DNA from 2 places in the Agathobacter sp. genome. Region 1 is predicted to be linked to the other one. Evidence: riboswitches for the same ligand, from Rfam matches in the RefSeq annotation. Region 1 holds a riboswitch; the other holds the start of a gene.
What was found. Region 1 has a riboswitch for FMN ahead of ACW6PM_RS07310 (ECF transporter S component). Riboswitches for the same ligand answer to the same signal wherever they lie in the genome.

Region 1 (8,877 bases):
AGTTTTTTAAAGAGGTAAAAAAATGGATATTATTGCTGCAATTGCAGAAGAACTGCAGATTAAAAAAGGACAGGCCGAGGCCGCTGTCAAGCTGATAGATGAGGGAAATACCATTCCTTTTATCGCCAGATACCGAAAGGAGGCCACCGGCTCATTAAATGACGAGGTGCTCAGAAATCTTTTCGACAGACTGACATATTTACGCAATCTTGAGGACAAGAAGCAGACAGTGCTTGCAAGCATTGAAGAGCAGGGCAAGCTTACGGATGAGCTTAAGAAGGCAATTCTTGAGGCACAGACACAGGTGGCGGTTGACGATTTGTACAGACCTTACCGTCCGAAGAGAAGAACCCGTGCCACAATCGCAAAGGAAAAGGGCTTAGAGCCACTGGCACAGACCATTTTAGCGCAGGAAGCGTCTGTTGATATCATGGCAGAAGCCGCTAAATACGTGGATGCAGAAAAAGACGTGGCAGATGAAGCAGCTGCGCTTGCAGGAGCAAAGGACATCATTGCAGAGAGCGTATCCGACAATGCCGGCTACAGAACAAAAATCAGGGAGCTTACCATGCAAAATGGCCGTCTCATATCGACAGCAAAGGATCCTGAGGCAGAGTCTGTCTATGAGATGTACTATGAATTTGATGAAGCTCTTTCCAAGGTGGCAGGTCACAGAACACTTGCAATCAACCGTGGTGAAAAGGAAAAAATCCTCACAGTAAAGATAGAGGCACCGACAGAGGATATCATCAAATATCTTAAAAAGCAGGTTATCACAAATGATGGAGCTCCGACAGCAGCTGTACTCACAGAGGTGGTGGAGGATGCCTACGACAGGCTTATAGCCCCAGCAATAGAGCGTGAAATCAGAAACAATCTGACAGAGGAAGCAGAGGACGGAGCCATAAAGGTATTCGGAAAGAACTTGGAGCAGCTTCTCATGCAGCCTCCAATTGCAGGACAGGTTGTGCTTGGATGGGATCCGGCCTTCCGTACAGGCTGCAAGATTTCTGTCGTAGACCCTACAGGAAAGGTGCTTGATACCACAGTAATCTACCCGACAGCGCCACAGAACAAGGTAGAGGAGGCAAAGGCCGTAATCAAAAAGCTCATAGACAAACATCATGTCACACTTATCTCACTTGGAAACGGAACAGCATCGCGTGAGTCTGAGCAGGTGATTGTCGAGCTGTTAAAGGAAATTCCTGTGAAGGTGCAGTACATCATAGTAAATGAAGCAGGTGCGTCAGTATATTCAGCCAGCAAGCTTGCCACAGAGGAGTTCCCGAATTTTGATGTGGGACAAAGAAGTGCAACTTCGATGGCTCGTAGACTGCAGGATCCGCTCGCGGAGCTTGTAAAGATTGATCCAAAGTCAATCGGAGTCGGACAGTATCAGCATGATATGAACCAGAAAAAGCTCTCAGAGGCGCTCGGAGGAGTTGTAGAGGACTGCGTAAACAAGGTTGGTGTAGACTTAAATACAGCATCGGTTTCACTGCTTGAGTACATATCAGGCATCTCAAAGACCATTGCCAAAAACATCGTGGATTACAGAGAGGAAAACGGTAAATTCACATCTCGCTCACAGCTTCTTAAGGTAGCAAAGCTTGGACCTAAGGCATTTGAGCAGTGTGCAGGCTTCATGCGTATCACAGACGGAAAGAACCCGCTTGATGCCACAGGTGTGCATCCGGAGTCATACGATGCCACAAAGGCAGTGCTTGAAAAGCTGGGCTACACTATGGAGGATGTAAAGAACAGAAATGTAGTTGGAATCTCAAAGAAGGTGTCTGATTACAAGGCACTCGCAGACGAGGCAGGAGTCGGCGAAATCACATTGCGTGATATCGTAAAGGAGCTTGAAAAGCCTGCAAGAGACCCGCGTGAGGATATGCCAAAGCCAATCCTAAGAAGCGATGTTCTTGAGATGAAGGACCTCACACCGGGTATGGTATTAAAGGGCACAGTCAGAAATGTAATAGATTTCGGATGCTTTGTGGATATAGGAGTACATCAGGACGGACTTGTGCATATCTCAGAGATATGCGACCGCTATATCAAGCACCCGCTTGAGGCTGTCAGTGTAGGAGACATAGTAGATGTGCAGGTTATGAGCGTTGACCTCAAAAAGCAGCGCATCCAGCTTACCATGAAAATCGGACAGGGCACCGGCAAAAAAGATGGCAGTGCCGATAAGTCAGGTGAAACTAATCATAATAACAAGACTGACAGAAGCAATAGAAATAACGGCGGCAAGAATAGCAGAAACAAAAAGCCTTACTATATAAAGGGCAAGAAAAATAATTTCTTTGACAATATTATTCTTGATAATTAAAAATACCTTGACAAAACACCACAAAGTGCATATCATGTGTTTGTAAGTAACTATTCAGTACAGAAATATGCGGTACCGCATATTTCGTAAGAAAACGTATATTATGTAGGAGCAAGCGCCCATCAGCGCAGCTGATTCTAATGCGCTTGCGACTCGCAACTGTGAAGGTACTGAACAGTTACGTTTGTAAAATAAATAGGAATTCTTCAGGGAGGGGTGCGATTCCCTACCGGTGGTACAGCCCACGAGCCGCAAGGCATGATTCGGTGTGATTCCGAAGCCGACAGTATAGTCTGGATGAGAGAAGATTATTAGGTGTCATTACACTGTGATATTAAGTCCCGGAAGATTTTCTTCCGGGATTTTTTAAATGAGCTATTCAAATTTTTGATAGCGGCACTCACAATATCCTCAGGATTCCTTAAGCATCAAAGGAGTGTAAAAATGGACGTAACAACAAACAACACAAAATCAAAAGTAAACATCAGACTTTTAGTCGGCACAGGAATGTTAAGCGGACTCGCATTTGTACTTCAGTACCTTGAGTTCCCAATCCCGATCATGCCGGGCTTTATCAAGTTTGATTTCTCAGATCTGCCTGCACTTATCGGCGCATTTGCATATGGACCGTTAGCAGGAGTGATTGTAGAGTTTATCAAGAACCTGCTTCACTGTACAGTAACACAGAGCTTTACGGTAGGAGAGCTTTCAAACTTTATTCTCGGAGCAGTATTTACAGCAACAACAGGACTTATCTACAAGAAGAATAAGTCAAAAAAGGGTGCGATAATCGGCGCTTTAGTCGGTTCAGTGGTAATGGGAATCATCAGCTTCCCATCAAACCTTTTTATCGTGTATCCGGCATACACAAAGTTCATGCCAATGGAAGCAATCATTGGTGCATACAGTGAGCTTCTCCCATCAGTAGGCAAGCTGTGGCAGGCACTTCTGATATTCAATGTTCCGTTTACCATCGTAAAGGGACTTATATCAACACTTATCACAGTGCTTGTATACAAGAGACTGTCACCGGTTTTAAAGGGCAGAGGATAGAGAAAATACCTGACACAAGATATATAGTCACAAACAAAAAGGGCGCAGTCAATTGCGCTCTTTTCTTTTTTTAAAAGGAATGTTATAATAAACCCAAATATTTAGTTGGGAGCAGGACATGAAGCTTGAATTTGATGTAAAAGTAACAGAAAAGGATTTATATTCATTTAATATAGAGCAGGCGTACAAGGGCAGTCAGGGCGTTATATCGCTGCTGTTTGCTGTGCTCTTGGCTGCGGCAGCAGTATTAAGCGCACAAAAGGGCAACACAGGGTATGTTGTGCTTTATATTATAGTTGGCATTCTGGTGCTGTTATATGTGCCGTTTTCGCTCAAGAGCAGGGTAAGGATGATTATGAAGACAAATGAAGTTTTCTCAAAGCCACTGCATTTTGAGATAGACGAAAAGAACATAAATGTAAGCCAGGGCGAGGAGATGGCGCAGCTTCCGTGGGAGCAGGTGTACAGATTCGTGGCCAATGATAAGAGGATACTTATATTCAGCAACAGGAAGAATGCCTACATTCTCTCAAAGGAGCAGCTTGGCGACAGCTATGAGCCGTTAAAGGAGCTGGCAGGCAGCACACTGGAGAGATACAGACTGAAAATCAAATAAATTTAAATATTAAATACATAAAATATAATAAAAATAAATAGATAAAGGTATAAGCTGGTAATATGAGTAGTGAAGAAAATATAACAGTAATAGAGAGCTTTTCGGCAGACGATACGCATGCACTTGGGGTTTCGCTTGGACAGCAGGCAAAGCCGGGGGATGTGTGCACACTTGTGGGTGACTTGGGAGTGGGCAAAACAGTGCTCACGCAGGGCATAGCAGAGGGGCTTGGCATCTCTGAGCCGATAAACAGCCCTACATTTACTATAGTGCAGGTGTACGAGGATGGCAGGATGCCATTTTATCATTTCGATGTATACAGGATTGGTGACATCGAGGAGATGGATGAAATCGGCTATGAGGATTATTTCTACGGAGATGGGCTTACAATGATAGAGTGGGCAAATCTCATCGAGGAGATACTCCCAAAGAAGAGAAAAGAGATTACGATTGAAAAAGACCTTGAAAAAGGCTTTGACTATAGAAAAATAACAATAAAAGAGGTTTTATAATGAAGATACTTGCGCTTGACAGCTCAGGGCTTGTGGCCAGTGTGGCTGTCGTATCGGACGATAATCTGATAGGAGAATACACGATAAATTATAAAAAGACACATTCGCAGACACTTCTTCCGATGCTTGATGAGGTGGCTAAGATGACAGAGCTTGACCTTAAGACTATAGATTTTATTGCAGTCTCAGCGGGACCGGGATCGTTTACGGGGCTTCGTATAGGCTCGGCAACGGCGAAGGGACTTGCACTTGCACTGGATAAGCAGATAGTTTCTGTGCCTACTGTAGATGCGCTTGCATACAATCTGTGGGGCAGTGCAGATGTTATCTGTCCGCTTATGGATGCAAGAAGACAGCAGACCTATACAGGGCTGTATGATTTTACCGATGGCAGGATGAACACCATTTTGCCACAGTGCGTAGTGATGATAGAAGAGATAGTTGACAAAATCAATGAGCTTGGCCGTAAGGTGATTTTCCTTGGAGACGGAGTGGATGTGTTCAGGGATTATATCAATGAGCACGTAAAGGTGGACTATGATTTTGCACCTGCCATGTGCAATAAGCAAAGAGCATCGGCTGTAGCATGTCTTGGACAGGTGCTCTATGAGCAGGGCAGGGCAGAAAATGCAGCAGACCATAAGCCTGAGTATCTCAGATTATCACAGGCGGAGCGAGAGAGACAGGAAAAGGAGAGAGATTTTAGAATATGATAATAAGACCCATGGAGCCGGAGGATGCAGACTCGGTGGCGCAGATAGAAAAAGACAGCTTTACACAGCCCTGGAGCAGACAGGGGTTTTTGGATGCCATGAGGCTTCCTGAGAATATCATGCTTGTGGCACAGGAGGATGGCGAGATACTGGGGTATCAGTGCACCTACGTGTCATTTGATGAGGGAGAGCTGACCAATATAGCAGTCAAAAAATCAGCACGAGGAAAGGGTGTGGGTGCACATCTTATCAGAAGCCTGCAGGAAAAGGCAAAGGAGTCAGGGGTTGAGCGCATTGTGCTTGAAGCCAGGGTGACTAATGAGGCTGCGATATCACTGTATCAGAAGATGGGGTTTGTGAACCTTGGAATCAGAAAAAATCTATATGAGCATCCGGTAGAGGACGGAGTCATCATGTCCTATACTGCGGAGGAAAATTTATGTTAGACGTGTGTTTACTTGGAACAGCAGGCATGATGCCTTTGCCAAACAGATGGCTTACGGCACTTTCACTAAAATATAACGGCAGCAATATACTTATTGACTGCGGTGAGGGAACGCAGATTGCAATGAAGGAGGCCGGAATCAATTTCAAGCCGATAGATATTCTCTGCATCACCCATTTTCATGCGGACCATATCAGCGGATTGCCGGGGCTTCTTCTTACAATGGGAAATGCCGAGCGCACCGAGCCGCTTACCATTATTGGACCTAAAGGGCTTACAAGGGTTGTCACTGCACTTCGGACGATTGCGCCGGAGCTGCCCTTTGAGATAAAATGCATAGAGCTCAATGAGCAGGATGAGTATTTTGACATGAACGGATATCATATCCATGCATTCCGCGTAAAGCATGCGGTGCTATGCTATGGCTATTCGGTTGAGATAAAGCGCGGTGGCAGATTCTCCGTGGAAAGAGCAAAGGAAAAGGAAATCCCTATGCGCCTGTGGAATCCGCTTCAAAAGGGCAATACCGTTGAATTTGAGGGCAGAGTGTATACTCCGGATATGGTGCTTGGACCGGCAAGAAAGGGCATAAAGGTCACATATTGTACGGACACAAGGCCACTTGAGCATATAGTGGAGGCGGCAGAAGGGTCTGACCTGTTTATATGCGAGGGCATGTATGCTGAAAAGGAAAAGATAGTAAAGGCAAAGCAGTATAAGCATATGACATTTTACGAGGCAGCAGACATGGCAAGGAGAGCCGGTGTAAAGGAGCTTTGGCTTACACATTTTTCACCGTCACTTGTCCGGGCAGATGACTATATGTCACAGGTGAGGGATATTTTTGAAAACGCATATCTTGGAAAAGACGGAAAGAGCGTGGAGCTCATGTTTGACGAGGACTAAGGAGGAGCGATATGAAGAAAACAGGTATAGTTATTTTAACAATAGCACTGATTGCCGCTATATGTGGTTCGTTTTATATCGTAAACGATAAGTCTAAAAGGGCTAATCAAAAGGAAAAGGTGCTGACAGAGGTGCAAAGAATAACAACTAAAGACCTCGACAAGAATTATCCGCAGACACCTCGTGAGGTGGTGAAGCTTTATAACAGGATTGTGAAGTGCTACTATGGCATGCAGTATAGCGATGAAGAGCTTGATGCACTCACAGATCAGGCGCTTAAGCTTTTTGATGATGAGCTGGCAGCAAACAATCCGAAGGATACCTACAAGCAGTCTGTCACGGCAGATGCGCAAAGCTACAAGGAGCAGGGCATTACGCTTTCCCAGACCGGGGTGTGTGATAGCAACGATGTAAAATATGTCACTGATAATGGCAGTAAAATTGCATATGTCAAGGCCTCTTACTTTATGAAGGAGGGCAGCTCTTATTCTAAGACATATCAGGAATATGTGCTCAGGCAGGATGATGAAGGCTGCTGGAGGATTCTTGCATTTTATAAGCTGGCAGCAGATTCTGATACGGAAACAGAATAGAGTAATATAATTAAGATTGGTGTAATAAAATGACAGAAAATACAGAAACAAAAAAAGAAATTAAAATACTTGCAATCGAAAGCTCATGCGATGAGACAGCGGCAGCAGTCGTAGTAAATGGACGTGATCTGCGAAGTAACGTTATTTCATCACAGATAGCTCTTCATACTTTATATGGAGGGGTGGTTCCGGAGATAGCCTCCAGAAAGCATATTGAGAAAATTAATCAGGTCATAGAGCAGGCGCTTTCAGATGCACAGATGACACTCGATGATATAGATGCAATAGGCGTCACATATGGTCCGGGGCTGGTAGGAGCACTGCTTGTAGGTGTGGCGGAAGCCAAGGCTATAGCATATGCAAGAAACCTTCCACTTGTCGGAGTGCACCATATAGAGGGACATATCAGTGCCAATTATATAGAAAATAAAGACTTAGAGCCGCCTTTTCTGGCACTTGTCGTTTCAGGAGGACACACACACCTGGTGAGAGTGGTGGATTACGGCAAATATGAGATTCTCGGACGCACGAGGGATGATGCGGCAGGAGAGGCCTTTGACAAGGTTGCGAGAGCAATAGGACTTGGCTATCCGGGCGGTCCTAAGATAGAAAAGGTATCGCATGAGGGAGATCCGCACAGTATAGAGTTTCCGAGAGCAAAGATTGTAGGCGGAGTCTATGATTTCAGCTTCAGCGGGCTTAAATCAGCAGTACTTAATTATTTAAACGGCTGCAGAATGAAGGGACTGGAAATAAATCAGGCAGATGTGGCAGCATCGTTCCAGCAGGCAGTTACGGATGTGCTTGTCGGACACGCTGAGAATGCCATAGATGAGTTTAAAATGGACAAATTTGCCATTGCGGGAGGCGTTGCATCTAATGGTGTCATTCGTCATGCCATGGAGGAAATGTGCGCGCGCAAGGGCGTTAAATTCTATCGTCCGTCACCGATACTGTGTACAGACAATGCAGCAATGATAGGTGCGGCAGCATATTATGATTTTATAGCCGGCAAGAGGTCCGGGCTTGATCTGAACGCGGTTCCGAATCTAAAGCTTGGTGAGTGATTCTGTAATCGTTTCCGGTTACACCGGGGTGCAAACATAATGTGCAGACTTTGTCATGGATAGGAAAAGGAAGGAATATGGACAAGAAAAAGTTCACGGCAATCATACTGTCAGCCGGTACAGGAAGCCGGATGAAAAGCAATATGCCAAAGCAGTACATGGAGCTTTTAGGGCAGCCTGTGATTTATTATAGTATAAAAGCATTTGAGGATAGCCCTGTTGATGAAATAGTTATAGTCTGCAGCGCGGATTATATTGAGTATTTCAGACATTCGATAATCGAAAAATATGGCTTTAAAAAGGTGAAAGCGATAGTACAGGGAGGCAAAGAACGCTACAACTCTGTATACGAGGGACTCAAAGCAGCAAAGGGCGCAGACTATGTGCTGATCCATGACGGCGCACGCCCTCTGGTAGATAATGAAATAATAGTCCGTTCTATGCATACGGTTGAAAAAGAGAAAGCCTGCGTGGCAGGAATGCCTGTAAAGGACACAATAAAGGTGTCGGATGAATTCGGATATTCAGCAAACACTCCCGACAGGAAAAGCCTGTGGCAGATTCAGACACCGCAATGCTTTGAGTATAATCTGCTGGCCAGGTCCTATGATAAGCTGTTTAATGATATGTCATA
Region 2 (8,877 bases), on a different contig from region 1:
TATACAGTTATAGCAAGATTAGAAAAAATATTGAGAGAAAAATGTGTTGAAAAATTAGGAATAATTAAAGATGAGTTGGAGGCAATTGTTCCTAAAGGTGTCTTGATCGCCGCTCAGAAACGTGGAAGCGAGATGGTGAATTTAGAAGCATTAATGGAAAACATTGATTTTATACATATAAAGGAAATTTTATTGTATAAGGATAATTACTCGTATGTGATGGATATATCCAAGTTGTCCAAAAGTGATTTTGAAGAATTAATGCAAAGTCTATATGATTTAAGAATTAAAATTGCACATATAAGAAGTTATTTTACTAATACAGATTTGACTAATCTTATAGATGAATCGAAGAAAATAAATCATGGCATGATTGAGCCTGATGAGGCATTAGATGAATTTATAGAGAATTTATTAGAGGTACCGCAAGAATTGGTAACAAAAGTTCCAATTGAATTTTATGAAGACGAGTATACAGCAAATATAATTAATAATTTACCTATTGCGGATTATGAATATGAAGGTGGATTTGTTGGAAGAACAGATGATGAAGAAAAAATAATAAAAATGTTAAAATCCAACACGCATAGAGTTATTACTATTGCAGGAGCAGGCGGTGTAGGTAAATCTGCTCTTACATTGAAGATTGTCAATGATATTATTCGAGATAATATTATTGAATATGATTTTGTTGTATGGGTAAGTGCAAAGGAAAATAAACTTTCATATTTGGGAATCGAAGATTTGGAACCCACATTAAAAAATTATGATGAATTATTAGATACCATTTTAAATGTTGTTGGTTTTGATGCAGATAGTTATGGTGAAGATAATGATAAGAAAGAAAGCGACATTAACGATTTATTTGATGCATGTAATAGGGTACTTTTGATAATAGATAATTTGGAAACTATTACAGATGAAAGAATTATCAATTTTATTTTGGATTCTCATCCTCATGTTAATTTTATAATTACAAGTAGAAGAGGATTAGGACAAGTAGAGCGCCGATATGACCTGAAAGAATTAAGAGAGAAGGATGCTATACATCTATTTAGGATTATATGTAAAGAAAAAGGATTAAAAGAATTACAGAGTGCAGAAGAAGCATTGATTCGTAGTTATGTTAAGAAGGTATACTGCTATCCATTAGCTATAAAATGGGTTTTGGGACAAGCGGCTCTTGGGAAAAATATTATGTCTGTAGTTGATGGCATAAATGAGCAGTCGAGCGATATATCAAAATTCTGTTTTGAACAAGTTTTTTCAGAACTTTCATTAGAAGCTAAAAGTATATTATATGCTTTATGTTTAGACAATGAGGCGGTTCCAAAAGGAGTTCTAAAATATATATCAAATTTGGATGATATTTCTTTTGAGGACTGTATTCGCGATTTACTTATTGTATCTTTAATACTGCCGGAACAGAAAGTAAATAAACATAATGGTGAAATTAACAGTTACTATTCTTTGTTACCATTGACGAGAGGGTATGTTAAGGTTGAATTAGATAAAAATAGAGATATTAAAGGTCAATTACAAGACAGAATGGTAACGGTAGAAACAACTCTGGAGGAAGCTGAACGCGCTAAAGTGCAATACAGATTTAGCCTGTCTAATTTCGGTGCAACTACAGAAGAAGAAAAGATTGCCTCGATGTTAGCACAAACCGCATATCAAAAATATCAAGCAGGAAGTTATCTTGATGCAGTGGATACTTTTAAAAAAGCAGTTAATATTGCGCCACGTTTTGCATCAATATATAGAAATTGGGCAATTATTGAGTCTATGGAGTCTCATTGGGCGGAGGCTGATGCATTAATGGAAAAAGCATCGAAATTGAATAAAGATGATACTCAAATTTGGTTGGTTTGGGGTAATATTAAGCGTAAAAGTGATAAAATAAAAGAAGCATACAATTATTATGAAAAGGCATATAAATTGTCTCCTAAGGATAATGTTGTTTTGAATTCATATGCTCAAGCAATTAGTAGATTGGGAGACTTTCAGCGAGCAGATAAATTGTATAGGGAAGCACTTGAATTGGTCGAAGGGATTCCGCATAATAAACATTTAATAATTAATTATACTTCTATTGCAGAAAATTTAAAAAAGTGGGCAGAAATATTAGTTGAAGACCGGGATTATGCACAAGCAACTCAAAGAATACAGGAGGCATTAGTTGCAATTCAAAAAGTATTAAAAATAGATAGACATGATAATAAAGCCAAAGAGTTGCATATGGACATATTGTATACATATGGTACGGTGTATGATAAACAGAAAGATTATGAAAGAGCATTGGGTATTCTAAAGGAATTGGTTCAACTTCCTTTTAGTAGATATCGTGAAATAGAATATCATGATAGAGGAGTTTTATTAATGGCAAACATATATTGTGCTATTGGTAAATATGATAAAGCTAGACAATATCTAGCAAAGGAAGAACGTAATATTAGGAGAATCAGCAAGGGAGTTATAACAGATAGGTATAAACGAGTATGCGAAAAACTTGCTAAGGAACAAAATCGTAAAAATGGAAAAATAATTAGATATAATGTGGAAAAGAAATTTGTTATTATAGAAAGTGCAAGTAGTCCAGGACTTACGTATTTGACTTTCTTAAACGCTTTTAAAGAGTATGTTCAATTATCGGACGATATATTGGGAAAGGATGTTACTTTTGTAGGTGTAGAAGAAAATGGAAAAAGACATGCACAAAATGTGTGTTTTGTGTCGATAGAAAGCTAGATACTAATAAGCAGCCAGTGTTTATTAGCATGTGCGGGGGATTACATTGTTTGTAAGAGAAAATATGTATATTATTTCATTTAGAATGATATCTTCCTCTGTATTATAAATATAATTCATCTGAAGGATACAAGACATCTGATCACGAGCCTTGAGAGATTCATCAGAATGCTGCATCTTTTGTAGTTGGTATAAAAAAGACTATGCGGATATTGGTTGTAGTTTTAAATTGATTTAGGTGCTCAATCATCTTCCCTCAAAGCATGGGATGTAGCGTGATATCCATTATGATACTTGTGGAGAAATAGTTTCAGGAGCAGACCATATTTTCCGTAATGAGGCCTGATGATATCATATTTTAGATTGGGATAATGCGTTCCATCAGAGCCTAAAACAGAGTTATTCCCATTTTCAATAATAATATCATTCATAATTTGCAGCTCTTTCACAAATAGATGCTAATTAAAATTGTCTAACAATAATTCTATACACGTGATATACAAACTACCTCAAAACTCAGGTAAATCTGCGGATACCTAAGAAGCCGCAATGCTTGCACAGGGTGTTTGCTAATCAGTAAGCATTCATTTATCGAATAATGAAAAATAAAACCCCTCCCACAGATTGAAGTCTGTGGGAGGGGTTTTGTAATAATATTTTAAAGAGAAAACTAATTTATTTTTTATTAGCAAATGCTCTGATACCGCCTGCTACAAAAAGTATAGAAGCGATAATAACCCCGGACACAAGCACAATAGCGTAAACATTGGCATTCACGCAGATATTGGAAGACCAGTCAGAAAAATTCACGGACTTTATAGTGATTTGTCTGGTGCCAAAGATTAAAAACTCGCATACGTCATTGGCAAAAGCTGTCCAAACCGAAGCTATTAAAACTATAATTGCGGATTTTATAAATCCGTTTGCGTTTAAATATCGTGCATCAAAGAATATGAGCCAGGCTGCAAGTACAAAGACAAATGCTATAATACAGCCGGCCTTCATTCCGGCAACATCGTTTGTATGACCACACACCTCAATGATTGTGAGGAAAAGCCATAAGGTATCCCACAGCATAGTGATAAGAGCTTTTTTGTCTGATAAAACAGGTGGAAGCTCAATTCCTCTGATGACAAACGGAAAAAGGACAATTGATAATCCAAATATAGTTGGAACAGACCAAAGCATAAATTCATTTGAACTATACATTTTGTCAACAAAAAAGAATATCAAGAGCAGAGCAAAAACACCGCAGATTATGCATTTGGTCAGTTTTTTCTGCTGTGCCATAAGTGGAACAACTGTCATTGCAGCTACAAGAAGCATAGATGCTGTTACCACCGCAAAGGTATTTAAACCACCGCCATTTGACAGGCACACTATGAATGTAATGAGTATTGGGATAAGCAGTAATCCGGCTATTATGACTCCGGCCTTGTAGGCAGCAGTTTTTTCCTTTTTCTCATGCTGCTTTAATACACTGTCGGCCTCTTTTTTTATCATTGAATCAATAGAATCGTTTTTTAGCTCATTGTATGTATTTTGACATTTTTCACAAGTCTTAAGGTGTTTTTCAACAAGCCTTTTGCTTGAGGGACTGCATACATCGTCATAGTATAGTGGGAGTAAATCCTGAACTATATTGCAGGTCTCATCGGTTGATTGTGTAATTGGATTATTCATTTCTATCCATCCTTTCTTTGATTTTCAGTCTGGCTCTATGGTAAGTTACCCGTGCCCAGTTCTCTGTTTTTCCAAATATTATGCCTATTTGGGAGAATGGCAATTCACCAAATATTCGAAGCTGAAAGACCTCCTTGTAGGGCTCATCAAGCTCGTGCAGTATAAGATGAATCTGAAGAGCGGTATCTTTATTTTCTAGGCTTTTTACCATATTATCGGGTTGTTCGAGCTGCTCTTCGTCAAGCTCTGTAAATTTTGTGTTTTTGCGGCATTCGTCCATCGCCAGATTTCTTGCTATGCTGCAAAGCCAGGTCTGTTCGCTTGATTTGCCGGCATATGCCTTCTTTGCGGTCATGGCCTTATAAAAAGTATTCTGGGTAATTTCCTCAGCCTGATGTTGATTTTTTACAATTGTCATTACATATGAGTATACTTGCAAGTAATAGGAATTGTACAATTTCTCATAATCCAGAACTGTCACCTCCTTTGTTCATAGATTAGACGTAGAAAGGATTGTTTTGTTACAAAAAATTTTAAATTTTTTTGATCGATTTTTGATTATAGCATAAATTTTATCAAAAATCACAGACGTTAGTTTGTATATAGTATTTTTTATCAACATGTGTTAGACTAGTGTTATACAAATCGGAATTGACCGAGCTCTTTGAACGAGGGATACTTCTTGTCCGAAGGGCAAGAAGGTGGAACTGAGAAGAATTAAAACAATCGGAAGTTATAAGAAGTGGAAAAGGAGGACAAGTTAATGATAAAAAAAATAGCCATTGTACCCTATGTAACTAATGGGAGAAATTCACAGGTTGGACATGATGGACATTTTAATATTTTAAAAAAAAAGAGAAGTGCTGTATTAAAAGAAAATTTACAGTCTGTAATTAAAGCAAAAAATTGGGAAGCGGAAGTAATTGTTGATGTCAATCACGGAGATTTACAATCGCTGAAACGAGAAGGAGTAAACTTGTTTTTAATTCCAGAAGATGTTGCTAGGTATATAGACTACAGCAGTGTTAGTAAGGATGAGTGTTTCAAATTAACACATGATGAATATGAAAGCGGAAATATAGATAGAGTAGTGAAATACATAGAAGAAAATTGAAACATAATCTCTTAGAGGAGCTTATCAAATTCAAGTTGCAGGGATGATAAGCGGTTCAGTACGATATAAATTGAATATAGAAATGTAAAGACTATTTACCGTAAAACAGTAAATCGAAGTTTGTAAGGAACAGAAACTCGGAATTTTTAGAACAAAATATTTTATAAGATTAATGAGATTTTAAAAAGGAGGATTGGACATGAAAATTTTGAAAAGTATTCTTAATTATATTCCATTAGCCACGTTTATCATATTTGTGGTTACTGATGGTATTTTTTCTCTAACATCAGCATTAATTTTTGTTATTTCAACGATTGGTCTATTAATTAATTGGAAAAGAAAAAAAACAGAGATGAAGAATTGAGAAAATTCCAGTTTGTCAATTACAGGTGACATTGAAAGAGCCAGCCCATTCAAGGTGCTGGCTCTTTCAAAAATTCCATTCTAATAAATTGCACGACAATTTAGTGAAAACGGACTCCCCATTATGGAAAAATGTATATAAATGTATAAAAGTATCAAAATCGAATAATTATAAGGACTTATGCATCAGACATACTTTTGTAAAAAGGGAGTTTTAAAAAGCATATGAATATAAAAATAATCTTGACATCCAAACCGCAAAGGTTTACTATAGTTAGCGTAAGCTAATTAAATAATTATTCTTCAGGGCAGGGTGCAATTCCCTACCGGTGGTATAGCCCACGAGCCGTAAGGCATGATTCGGTGAGATTCCGAGGCCGACAGTAAAGTCTGGATGAAAGAAGATGTTGATATGATAGTGACTCTGGAGTGTTTGATACATTCCGGATTTTTTTATCTCAAAATTCATTTATGATGAAATGTAGCTAGTGCATGTTTATCTGAGATTATGATATTTGAAATCATTAGGCCCTGAACGATAATAGTTCAGGGCTTTTTTTTGCGGAAAGGAACTAAAATGACTGATGAACAATATATGAGAAGGGCGATTGAGCTTGCAAAGCGCGGCATGGGATATACCTCGCCAAACCCGATGGTCGGAGCTGTGATTGTAAAGGACGGCAGGATAATCGGAGAGGGATGGCATGAGAGATACGGAGAGCTGCACGCGGAAAGAAATGCGTTAAAGCATTGCAAGGAATCGCCACAGGGAGCAGATATGTATGTGACTCTCGAGCCCTGCTGTCATCATGGCAAGCAGCCGCCATGTGTGGAGGCAGTGATAGAAGCCGGTATAAAAAGAGTATATGTGGGCTCGGATGACCCAAATCCGCTTGTCGCCGGAGGCGGTATCAAAATCCTTAAAGAGCATGGGATAGAGGTTGTCACGCAGGTGCTTAAAGAGGAGTGCGACAGTCTGAACGAGGTATTCTTTTACTATATACAGACCAGACGTCCATATGTCGCTATGAAATATGCCATGACGATGGATGGAAAGATAGCCACATATTCAGGACTTTCAAAGTGGATAACAGGAGAAAAAGCGAGAGAACATGTGCAAAACCTGCGCCACAGGTATAAAGCCATAATGGCAGGAATAGGAACAGTGCTTGCAGACGATCCGCTGCTTACATGCAGAATCGAGGGCGGAGTAAATCCAATCCGCATAATATGCGATACGCACCTTAAGCTTCCACTGGAATCGCAGATAGTAAAGACCGCAAGGGAAGTGCCGACGATTGTTGCAGTCAGTGAGAGATATCGTGAAACCGCACAGTCAGAAGCCTTGCCTGATACTGAAAAAGATAGTATAGAAGAAAACAATAATTATCAAAAAAGCAGAAAAATAACACGGCTCGAAGAAAACGGAATAGAAATTCTGTATGTAGCTGAAAAAAACGGTCATATTGATTTAAATGACCTCATGCAAAAGCTCGGCGAAAGAAGCATAGACAGCATTCTGCTTGAAGGAGGCGGCATACTCAACTGGTCAGCCCTGGAGAGCGGGATTGTGAATAAAGTATACGCTTACATTGCACCAAAGCTTTTCGGCGGAGCGGATGCAAAAACACCGATAGAGGGAATGGGAACCGACTCACCGGCACATGCAGTGATGCTTGGAAACAGTAAGGTGACAAAGCTTGGTGATGATTTTCTTATCGAGTGTGATGTTGTGTAATTGTTACTGTTTCGCCTTGGTGAGACTGGAAAAATTGTAAACAATTTACCATGTAAATTATGCAAATGAGTGTGAGGAAAATATTGAAAAAGAAAGGCGATACACAATGTTCACAGGAATAGTTGAAGAAGTTGGAACAATAGATACAATTTCGCGTGGAGCAAACTCAGCAGTACTTACAATCAGAGCTGAAAAAGTGCTCGATGGAACAAAGGTCGGAGACAGCATAGCGGTAAACGGTATCTGCCTCACAGTCACAAGGCTCATGCCACATGCGTTTACAGCGGATGTCATGCACGAAACGCTAAACCGTTCATCGCTTGCAAATGCGATGAGAGGAGCACACGTCAATCTGGAGCGTGCGATGGCGGCAGATGGCAGATTTGGCGGGCACATAGTGTCGGGACATGTTGACGGAACAGGCAGGATTGTGGAGGTCAAAAAGGATGACAATGCCATCTGGTATACAATACAGGCCACGCCACCGCTCATGCGCTATATAGTCGAGAAGGGCTCCGTCACAATCGATGGAATAAGCCTCACAGTCGCAAAAGTGGCAGAGGATAATTTCTCGATATCAGCGATACCGCACACGGTAAGCCAGACTGTGCTAAAGGACAGAAAAGTGGGAGCTGTCGTAAATCTGGAAACAGATATCATAGGAAAATATGTTGAGAAGCTGTTATTTAAAGGGCAGCCGGAAGGAATTACAGAAGAAATGACAGGAGCACAGACAATTAAGGAAAATGCACCACATAAATCCGGCGAAAAACAGCAGAATGGAATAACAAGAGATTTTCTGGCAAAATACGGATTTTAACATAAAATGCACGGGTATCGTGTGGGTTTGCGAATGTGCGTGGGCTGAAGGGTTAAAAAATTATGTAATTGAACAGCTTCAAAATTATAAGAGAAAGGACATAAAATATGAAATTCAACACAGTAGAAGAAGCACTTGATGAGCTTCGTGCAGGAAAAATAATACTTGTCACAGATGATGAGGACAGAGAGAATGAGGGCGATTTCATCTGTGCGGCAGAATTTGCCACAACAGAAAACATCAACTTTATGGCGATGCACGGCAAGGGTCTGATATGCATGCCGATGTCGCAGGAATATGTAAAGAAGCTGCGTTTTCCGCAGATGGTGCAGGAAAATACAGACAATCATGAGACAGCATTTACAGTATCAATAGACCATGTCTCAACAACCACAGGTATTTCCGCAG

Region 2: it holds a riboswitch for FMN, as region 1 does, so the genes downstream of both, ribD (bifunctional diaminohydroxyphosphoribosylaminopyrimidine deaminase/5-amino-6-(5-phosphoribosylamino)uracil reductase RibD) here and ACW6PM_RS07310 (ECF transporter S component) in region 1, are expected to answer to the same signal.

The regions. Positions count from the first base shown of each region.
Region 1 is NZ_CDRTEH010000006.1:665-9,541, reverse strand. Features, by position in the region: gene ACW6PM_RS07315 (Tex family protein) at 23-2,338, shown strand; FMN riboswitch at 2,537-2,651, shown strand; gene ACW6PM_RS07310 (ECF transporter S component) at 2,783-3,391, shown strand; gene ACW6PM_RS07305 (YcxB family protein) at 3,510-4,007, shown strand; gene tsaE (tRNA (adenosine(37)-N6)-threonylcarbamoyltransferase complex ATPase subunit type 1 TsaE) at 4,070-4,519, shown strand; gene tsaB (tRNA (adenosine(37)-N6)-threonylcarbamoyltransferase complex dimerization subunit type 1 TsaB) at 4,519-5,232, shown strand; gene rimI (ribosomal protein S18-alanine N-acetyltransferase) at 5,229-5,678, shown strand; gene ACW6PM_RS07285 (ribonuclease Z) at 5,672-6,583, shown strand; gene ACW6PM_RS07280 (DUF6715 family protein) at 6,595-7,176, shown strand; gene tsaD (tRNA (adenosine(37)-N6)-threonylcarbamoyltransferase complex transferase subunit TsaD) at 7,206-8,243, shown strand; gene ispD (2-C-methyl-D-erythritol 4-phosphate cytidylyltransferase) at 8,321-8,877, shown strand, end outside.
Region 2 is NZ_CDRTEH010000001.1:204,352-213,228, forward strand. Features, by position in the region: gene ACW6PM_RS00955 (NB-ARC domain-containing protein) at 1-2,751, shown strand, start outside; gene ACW6PM_RS00960 (hypothetical protein) at 2,994-3,182, opposite strand; gene ACW6PM_RS00965 (zf-HC2 domain-containing protein) at 3,427-4,434, opposite strand; gene ACW6PM_RS00970 (RNA polymerase sigma factor) at 4,427-4,852, opposite strand; gene ACW6PM_RS00975 (hypothetical protein) at 5,198-5,548, shown strand; gene ACW6PM_RS00980 (hypothetical protein) at 5,748-5,912, shown strand; FMN riboswitch at 6,207-6,321, shown strand; gene ribD (bifunctional diaminohydroxyphosphoribosylaminopyrimidine deaminase/5-amino-6-(5-phosphoribosylamino)uracil reductase RibD) at 6,489-7,649, shown strand; gene ribE (riboflavin synthase) at 7,756-8,469, shown strand; gene ACW6PM_RS00995 (bifunctional 3,4-dihydroxy-2-butanone-4-phosphate synthase/GTP cyclohydrolase II) at 8,577-8,877, shown strand, end outside.